2 regions of the Brevibacillus sp. HB2.2 genome follow, and region 1 is predicted to be linked to the other one. Evidence: riboswitches for the same ligand, from Rfam matches in the RefSeq annotation. Region 1 holds a riboswitch; the other holds the start of a gene.

Region 1 (4,828 bases):
ATGTGGAATGATCGAAACGGTAAAACCGCTATCGTTTACGTCCACCACAGTGAGACTGATGCCATCGATGCAAATCGATCCACGGGCAATAACGTACTTCAACAGCTGCGGTTTGGCCTCGATCCGAAACACGACAGCATTCGCATTCACCTCTCGTGAAGCAACCATTCCGGTCCCGTCTACATGTCCGGAGACGATATGCCCCCCGAATCGGTCCCCCAGCCGCATCGCTCTCTCCAAATTCACTCGCTGCCCACTGCGTAATTGGCGCAAGCTCGTCTTGTTCATCGTCTCTGGCATCACATCGACGCTAAACTGGCGATTGGTATAAGAAGTAACGGTAAGACAAATACCATTGACCGAGATGCTGTCACCGAGTTTCACCCCTTCGAGTACCTGGTGTGCGCGGATGACCAGTCGACTCGCCTGCTCGTTCCCTTGAATCGATTCCAACACGCCCACTTCTTCGACTAGTCCTGTGAACATGCTCTCTCCTCCTCACTCGCTACGTCTGATCCTCCCATTGTGGGTACCCGCTGATCTGTACATCGCTTTTCCCGATCGGCGTGATCGTGACATTTGCCAGCTGTACCGCTTCTCCCATCGTCGCAAAGCCTTGACCTCCGAATGGCGAAGGTGCACTGCTTCCCCCGATCAGCTTTAGCGCGATATGGCTCACGACCTTTTGAATCGCTCTCGCCTGCAAAAAGGAGCCATTGACCTCCTGCCCACCTTCCACAAGCAGCGAGGTAATTCCCATCTCTCCCAACGTATCCAGCACCTTTTCCACGCGAATTGGCCCTGCCGTTGTGATGACCTTTACTCCTCTTGCCACAAGTAGCTCCTGCTTCTCCTTTGGGGCTGTATCTGTCGCAAAGATCCATGTCTTCGCATCTGCATTCTGGACCACACGGGCATCCAGCGGCGTCCGTAAATGGCTGTCCAAAATCACGCGAACTGGCTGGCTTCCAAAACGCTGCTCTTCCTGGCGCGCCGTCAACAGTGGGTCATCCGCGAGAATCGTCCCTACCCCAACGAGGATCGCATCGTGCTGCCTGCGCAATTCATGCACCTCTGCCCGAGCCTCTGCACCAGTAATCCATCGACTGTGTCCCGTGAACGAAGCGATTTTCCCATCCAATGTACTGGCCGTCTTTACCGTCACAAATGGACGCCTTGTTTGGATGTAATGGAAAAAGACTTCATTGAGCGCCTTCGCTTCCTCTTCTCTCACGCCCACCGCTACTTCCACTCCTGCTGCCCGCAGCATCTCCATTCCTCTTCCCGCCACCAATGGATTCGGATCGAGCGTCGCTACAACGACACGACGTACAGCAGCTGCAATCAACGCCTCTGCACACGGCGGTGTCTTCCCATAGTGACTGCAAGGCTCCAAGGTCACGTACACGGTCGCACCTTGCGCTTTTTCCCCGGCCATCCGCAGTGCGTGCACCTCAGCATGGGGCTCTCCTGCTCGCAGATGCGCTCCCATTCCGACGATGGTTCCATCTTTCATAATCACAGCTCCGACCATGGGATTCGGACTGGTTTGACCTCGTGCCGATCGTGCCAATTCCAGCGCCAGATCCATGTACTTGCTGTCCTGTTCCATACCGCACTCCTTTCTGTTCCATCATTCCAGCCAAACAACACAAAAAGCCCTTGAAACCTCAAAGCGTTTCAGGGCATAAGGAAAGAAGCCTTACCTCATCCGTTTTCCAAAAAAACAAATGAAGAAAGCAAAAAAATCTTCTTCCATCCGGACTGTACCGTCGGCTCTGGACTTTCACCAGATCAGTCGCTGCAAGTGTGGTCAGCGAGTCGCGGGCTCAGACGTACATACGCCATTACCGCCGGTCAGGAATTTCACCTTGCCCTGAAGATTGTCGCTATGAAGTTTTATGAAAAATAAAAACGCCCATGAATATTATGCTCAGGGCGTTCAGAAAGAAGCCTTGCTTCTACCGTTTTTTGAAAAAAAACAGCGAAACAGGCCGTTCCAAATACCTTCTCCCATCCGGACTGTACCGTCGGCCTTGGATTTGCACCAAGTCAGTCGCTATCAACTGCTTACGATAGCGAGTCGCGGGCTCAGACGTGCGTTCGTCATTACCGCCGGTCGGGAATTGCACCCTACCCTGAAGGCTGGTATTCAGTTAGGCAAAGTATAGCATACTTTTCGCGATAGTCTGTAATCATTTATGGGAGAAGTGCACTTTACCCTTGCTCGCACATTTCGAGGACCGTCAGTAGTTCTTTTAAGTCTCTAATGTATGCCCTTGGCACAACACCATTTCGCTCCATGTCCTGCTCGTTCCCTTGATAGGCAATAAAAGCAACTTGTCCGTCGCACGCCGCCTTACCATCGATCCACGAATCCCCGATCATCGTCCAAGCTGAAACAGGCCAATCCGGCTTGCGGCTGCGAATATAGTGAATGCCCGATGGAGATGGCTTCAAGGTCGTCATCTGCTCGCGGGCGACGATTTCGTCAAAGTAGGAGGCGATCCCCGTCTCGTTCAAAGCCTCCTCCGCAGCGGCATAAGCGTTGTTGGTCAGAATATATAGCTGATAGCGGTTCTTCAATTCTTCTAACACTTCTACCGCGTGCTGCTCCAGCACAGCGCCATGCATCCCTTCCTTCTCGATCGCGGTTACCGCATCCCACATCGCTTGCTCCAGCTCTCTCGTCATTTGCTCTGCTTTTCGCCCGATCTCAATGAGCTGTGATGCCGTATGCTTTTCCCACTCAAGCGTGGGAGAAACGATCCCATTGTCCACCCATAGCTGAAAGATGGCCCGCTTCATCTCTGCGAAGTTGATCCTGGATTGCAATAAGGTATTGTCCATATCGAAAATAATGCCTTTTTGAAAGATTTTACTCATTTTGGGTCTCCTTTTTTGATAATACGCCATGCTGGTTCAAGAATGACGGAATAATCTGGTGGCTGCTCCTCCCATTTTATCAAAAAGAGGACTACCCCTCCGTCATTTTATAACTTTTGGGACAGTCCCCTTTCTGGGGTTCGGTATTGAGTTCCTATTGCTTCTTCTTGGCGCTGTCTACTTCATACGGTACATCCTTTGGAACGCCTCCAGCTGGCCAGTCTTGTGCCTTTTTGACAAAGTCCGGACGCGGCTTGGACAAAATATAGGCAGCTAGGTCCGCTGCTTCTTGATCGGTTAACGAGCCTTGCTTAATACCGCCCATTTCCCCTAGAGGCATATTGCGCTGAATGTAGCCAGCAGCTTTGGAAATACGGGCCATACCTGCACCAATATTGAAGGAGTTATCCCCCCATAGGGCTGGTCCAGAGTTTGGTCCTGTACCTGAACCATCAGCTGCGTGGCATTGTAAACACGATTTTTGAAAGAGGGCTTCTCCATTTGCCACATTCGGTTGAGGTACGCTCTTCATATCATTTTTCTCTATCCACGGGCGCTCTTTAATGCCTACTGGTACATCTGTTGAGATATACGACAGATAGGCTACCATCGCTCTCATTTCATCGCTGTTATAAGGCAATGGCTTTCCGTTCATGCTTCGTTGAAAACAACCATTGATGCGATCTTCAATGGTAACCACTTTGCCAGACCTTGGAATGTACTGGGGATAGACTGCGGTGACACCCGTTAAAGGGGAGGTCGCATCCATTCCGGCATTACCGTGACAGCTAGAGCAGGAGAGCTTATTCCCTGTGTATTCAGGGATCACTGTGCTCGTTTCATTCATTAACTTATGTCCATACTTAATCGATTCTCCCAATGGCCCTTCTGGCACCTTGTCCATACTAGGCGGGGTGTAGGAATCTAGATTGATTGCTCCCGATGCCCCACTCGCTGTTTTATCTTTGGCCTCACTCGCTGTTGAGGTGGGTTGGGCGGTCTGCTGTGTAGCGCAGCCAGCAAAGACCAGCATCGCCACTACAACCATGGACAGCTTCTTCCAGCCTGTCTTCTCTTTTTTGATCATAGGTCTCACTCCTCCATGTTGATCGTGTATTCACTAGGGTAAGAGTAGCAAGAGGCGTGCCAAGCCATAAAAGCAGGAAAACGAACGACTTGGCGCTTCCAAAGAGCAAGAAAAAGAAAAGACCATGCCAAAATGTCATGGTCAGTCCGCGACAAAATGTCACGGTCGCAGCTCATACTCTTCGATTTTTCGATACAGATTACGTACGCTGATCCCCAGCTTCTCAGCTGTCTTGGTCTTGTTCCATTGGGAAACGTCCAGCACATGCTTGATATGTTCTCGCTCTACATTTTTCAGTAAAAATGCCTCTTCCTCGCCCGTTTCTGCTGATGTAGTGAGCTTTCGATCTGACGGGTTGTGTGGTACTGGCTGTTCATGCGGAAAGAGATCCTTGTCGTCAATCTCCTCTCCTTTTGCCAAAACGACAGCGCGTTCGATCATATGAGCCAACTCCCGAACATTCCCCGGGAATGAGTAGGCCAAAAGAGCTGCCTGCGCTTTCACAGAAAGCGGTTTGACCGGATACTTACGCTTGAGGCGATTCAAAAAGAAAGCAGACAGTGGCAAAATGTCCTCTCTTCTCTGCGTGAGAGGTGGAATCGTTATATCCATGACATGCAGCCGGAAATAAAGATCGGATCGAAACGTTCCTTCTTCCACTTTCTTTTCCAGATCCGCATTGGTAGCAGCGATGATCCGCACATCCACCTTGTGCAAAATCGGGCTCCCTATTCGGCGAAATTCACCGGTTTCCAGAAAACGGAGTAGCTTGACCTGCAAAGGAAACGGCAAATCCCCTACTTCATCCAAAAAGAGCGTTCCTTGATGGGCAATCTCTACCAGTCCCTTTTTCTG
Region 2 (4,828 bases), on a different contig from region 1:
AGCACGGACACGCACACCTGCAGCCTTAATCTCGTCAAAGAGTGGATCAAACGCCTCCATGACCTTCTCGCGCAGCTTCATCGGACCGACTGGGATCATAATCACTTGTGTCGGAGCCATGCGAGGTGGCAACACGAGACCACGGTCATCGCCATGCACCATGATCATCGAACCAATCAGTCGCGTAGAGGTTCCCCATGATGTGGTGTGAACGTACTTGAATTGATTGTCACGATCCAAAAACTTGATTTCAAAGCCGCGCGCGAATTTATCGCCCAAATAGTGCGAGGTGCCCGCTTGCACTGCTTTGCCATCCTTCATCATCGCTTCAATGGAATACGTGTCGACAGCACCAGCAAAGCGTTCACTTGGTGTTTTTTGTCCCTTCCAAACCGGAATGGCTAGCTCCTGCTCGACGACCTCTCGGTAAATCTCTAGCATTTGCATCGTTTCCTGACGAGCTTCTTCCTCTGTCGCATGTGCCGTGTGACCTTCCTGCCAAAGAAATTCTGATGTCCGCAAGAACGGCATCGTCCGCTTCTCCCAGCGAAACACGTTTGCCCACTGGTTGATTAATACAGGCAGGTCACGATAGCTCTGAATCCATTGGCTATACATATGTCCGATGATCGTCTCGGAGGTTGGACGTAGCGCGAGCTTTTCCTCTAGCGGCTCACCCCCGGCCTCTGTTACCCAAGGCAGCTCGGGATTAAAGCCCTCGATATGCTCTTTTTCTTTTTGAAAGAAAGACTCGGGGATTAGCATCGGGAAATAGGCATTGCGATGCCCTGTCTCCTTGAAGCGCTTATTCATCACCTCTTGAATTCGCTCCCATAGCTCGAAGCCATCCGGCTTGAACACGATGCAGCCGCGTACTGGTGTGTAGTCCATCAAATCCGCCTTTTTGATGGCATCAATGTACCAACGCGAAAAATCCTCCGATTGCGGTGTAATTTCTTTTACAAACGCTTTGTCCTCTTTCATCCGTCTACGCTCCTTTTTGTTCTTACGTAAAATGCAAAAAATCCCCCATCCCAAAAAGGGACGGAGGATTAACTTCCGCGGTACCACCCTGATTGACTACAGCAGACGCCATAGCCCTCTCAATAACCCGATAACGGTGGGCATCCGGCTCAGTTCTTCACCAGCGGCTTCAGGATGGGGTGCAGTTATCCTTTACGTATCAGCCTTCCAGACTAGGGCCGACTCTCTGTCACGTGGGTATAGCTGCGGGTCCTTTCATAGCCTTTTATGACTTTCTATTAAGTAAACATATTAGCGAGTCATGTCGTGGTTGTCAATTGTTGGTTCGCGCAGCGATTCTGGAGCCGAGCTTCACGTAGATCGGATATGCAACCACTGAAATCATAACACCTTTGAAAAGATTGAATGGTACGATTCCGTACAGAACCAATGACCAGATACTTGTCGCATTGAACATGGACAAGAGCTGTTCAATCGGCATTTGATAAAGCACAGCGTACGCAGGCAACAGCACATAAGCATTCGCTACAGCCATGACTATCGTCATCAAAATCGTTCCTAGAGCCAGACCAGTCAGGAAGCCTTTTTTGCCTTGGCCGAGACGCTGCATGTAGACAGCCGCAAAAATAAAGCTTGATCCTGCTACGACATTTGCGAGCTCACCGATCAACAGACCGTCTGTATTTTTGAAGAGCATATGCAGTGTATTTTTCAGTACCTCGATAATAACGCCAGCTACAGGTCCGTACATGAGCCCCCCGATCAATGCCGGGAGTGTACTGAAGTCGAGCTTCAAAAAGCTTGGCATCAGCGGAACAGGAACCTCGAGATACTGCAGAATAAATGCAACCGCCGCCAGCATGGGAATCGTCACCAGCTTTTGGGTTGCACGTGTGCGCGAAGAATGCAGCGCTGTTTCTTTCATGTTTACCATCTCCTCATTGTTCTACTCCTTCTTGAGGAATGGCAACAGTCGTTGTAAGCTCACACGTCTTGTTACACAAACAGAATAAACCCTGTGGCTAAAAGTTCCACAGGGCATTTGCAAGCGTATGACAAACCATGCGCAAATAAAAGGTACAAGAAACAAGAGGGCTGGCCTCTACGTTCTCATCCCGTTTGCACAGGCAAACAAGCACGTGTGATAAACGTACTGTCGTCATCCTTCTCCCATCCAGACTGTACTGTCGGCTCTGGAATCACACCAGATCCTGCACTCCGTCGCTACCTATCAGCTCGGGAGGCTCGCGGGCTTAACATGCATAAAGCATGATCACCGCCGGTCGGGAATTTCACCCTGCCCCGAAGGAATGTGTAGTTGTATACAGCATATTATACTGCTGTTTTTTGATTTGACAATAGAGGAAACTGCCAGCTCGACACTTCTTGTTTATTTTTCCGATGAGTTTAATGCGAATAAGGCTCATCCCCATTTAAAAGGGGGTGAGGCCTGTGGTAACGAACGAAACACTCGGACTGCTTTTCAGTTTGGGTTGTTCCTGGTCGCTTTAATCGGCTTGGTTGTTACCTTGACCAAAAAGAAATAGACCGCCCTTGAGTTCACCAGCTCTGCGGTCTATTTCACACCAAGAATTGAGCCGCCCCCTATGCGGGAAGCGCCTATTGTATCGATCGTTCCGGTTGCAGCCGGGACGGTCGTTTTTTACTTTATGCTTCTATATCTCGTTACATCTAATATTGCAACATCGATTTCGGATTATAAATCATCAAGAACCAGCTCCCCGATATTTCGTAACACCCCAGTTCCAAACAAGAAGCCCAATCCCGAAGAAAATAACAGCAACTACCGGCGTCATTGCCGCATACGTGTACCAGACTTCCTTGCGTAAAAAGTAAGCCGCTGGATAAACACCCACGAAGGCAAACGGCAGCACGTAGGTGAGCACAAAGCGAATAGCCTTGTTGTACACATCTACCGGATAGCGCCCATATTGCTGGATGTTGTAAATCATCGGGGCAATCCCTGTTCGCGAGTCGGAAAAGAAGCTAACCGCAGCAATCGCGGTATACACGCCACCGTAAATCAGTGCCCCACTGATCGAGAGCCCGATAAAGATGAACACGTCGTACCAGTAAAACGACAAATCGAGTTGAACGGCAGCATACCCCATGATGATGATTCCGGTTATGACGCCAAAAATGCGGTCAGGCGCAATCGACTCGAGGCACACCTGCGCCAGATTGTGAATCGGTCTCGTCAGGATGCGATCCATCTCGCCACGGATGATATACCGTTCATTGAAGTCCCAAAAACCGAAGAACATCGAGAACAATGCGTATGGAACCAAAAAGAAACCATAGATAAAGATAATCTCGTCACGCGTCCAATCCCCCATCAGCGGAACATGAGTGAACACAACAACAATAAAGACGAGATTGATCAACTCAGAAACCAGATTGGACACAAAATCTCCGAGAAAATCCGTTCGATAGGCAAGTCTCGTCTTGAAATACTGGCTTAGGTAGTCGGCAAAAATACTAAAAATATGTCTCATGTTTTGCATGCTCTACCCTCCTTGCACAACCAGCTTGTTGCGGGCAAGACGCCACATCACCAAGATGGGGACCAGTATGACAAACATCCAGATGAACTGAAAACCGATCAATTCCCAAGAGCGTTCCGTTGAAATCGCACCTGTGAAGATCAGGCTCGGATAGTAGTTGACCGCCTGGAATGGAAGATAGCCCATTACCGTTTGCGCCCAACCGGGGAAAAAGCTGATCGGCAGCACGAGACCAGACATCAGATCCACTACGACCCGCTTGGCGCGCATCATGCCATCGTTTCGGAACAGGAAGAAAGTCAACAAGCCTGTCACCAAATTGATTTGTGTATTGATCAAAAACGCACACATCAAGCTGAGCAAATAAAGCCCCCATCCGGTCGCTGTAGCCGGGAAGCTGAACGGAATGATCAGGCTGATAAGAAAGATTCCTGGACCCGCGAAAAAGAGAAAGCGAAAGATCCCTTCCCCAAACGCCTGCGCCGTTTTCACGGACAAGTAATTATAGGGGCGTATCATTTCGATCGCGACCTTGCCTTCTCGGACGTCCTGGGCTATTTCTGTATCGATGTTGTTAAAATAAAACGCCCGTGACATCCAAGCAATCGCGACGTAGGAAGTCATCTGTTCCACCGTTAGCCCGCCCAGCTGCGGCTGGCCTCCGTATATCGCTCCCCATAAAAAGTAGTACGCACCGATGTTGATCGCGTAGATAATGATCCCGCTGTAATAGTTCACACGATAGGCAAGCATCGTCAAAAACCTCATGCGGATAAGTTCCATATAAAGCTTACGCATGGCTGGCTACCTCTTGGTCTGAGGAATAAATGTTGCGAACGATATCCTCTGTGCTCGTCTCCTCGATTTTCACGTCACTGACTTCAAACGATGACATGACCGTCGACAAAACAAAGGGCAGCATTTCCTGACTTCGCGCTACTTTTACATTGAGGGTAAAATCATTGATTTGCTCGATCTCACAAGGCATCTCTCCCAATGCCTGACGGAGTGCGGCTGCGGAAGTGCGCTTTTTCATTTGGAAGGACACCTCAGTGCCATTGCCCCATTTTTCCTTGAGGTCATTCAGCAAGCCATCGAAGATCAGCTTCCCTTTGTCCATGACAAGCACACGTTTACAGAGAGCTTCGATGTCTGACATATCGTGAGTCGTCAACAAGATCGTCATATTTTCCGTCTCGTTCAGATTGCGGAGAAACTCACGGATTTTTTGCTTAACGAGCACATCGAGTCCAACTGTCGGTTCATCGAGAAACAGCAGACGTGGCTTATGAATCAGCGAAGCAGCCACTTCACAGCGC

What was found. A riboswitch is a leader RNA that binds a small molecule or an ion and turns the genes downstream of it on or off. The one in region 1 is predicted to bind FMN.
Region 2: another riboswitch for FMN. It lies ahead of HP401_RS26975 (ECF transporter S component); the one in region 1 lies ahead of ribD (bifunctional diaminohydroxyphosphoribosylaminopyrimidine deaminase/5-amino-6-(5-phosphoribosylamino)uracil reductase RibD).

What each region holds. Positions count from the first base shown of each region.
Region 1 is NZ_JABSUV010000010.1:54,174-59,001, forward strand. It holds gene HP401_RS09370 (riboflavin synthase) at 1-486, opposite strand, end outside; gene ribD (bifunctional diaminohydroxyphosphoribosylaminopyrimidine deaminase/5-amino-6-(5-phosphoribosylamino)uracil reductase RibD) at 506-1,612, opposite strand; FMN riboswitch at 1,744-1,888, opposite strand; FMN riboswitch at 2,002-2,150, opposite strand; gene HP401_RS09380 (HAD family hydrolase) at 2,218-2,886, opposite strand; gene HP401_RS09385 (c-type cytochrome) at 3,041-3,973, opposite strand; gene HP401_RS09390 (sigma-54-dependent transcriptional regulator) at 4,133-4,828, opposite strand, start outside.
Region 2 is NZ_JABSUV010000054.1:25,505-30,332, reverse strand. It holds gene proS (proline--tRNA ligase) at 1-984, opposite strand, end outside; gene HP401_RS26975 (ECF transporter S component) at 1,298-1,909, opposite strand; FMN riboswitch at 2,143-2,298, opposite strand; gene HP401_RS26970 (ABC transporter permease) at 2,712-3,509, opposite strand; gene HP401_RS26965 (ABC transporter permease) at 3,513-4,307, opposite strand; gene HP401_RS26960 (ABC transporter ATP-binding protein) at 4,300-4,828, opposite strand, start outside.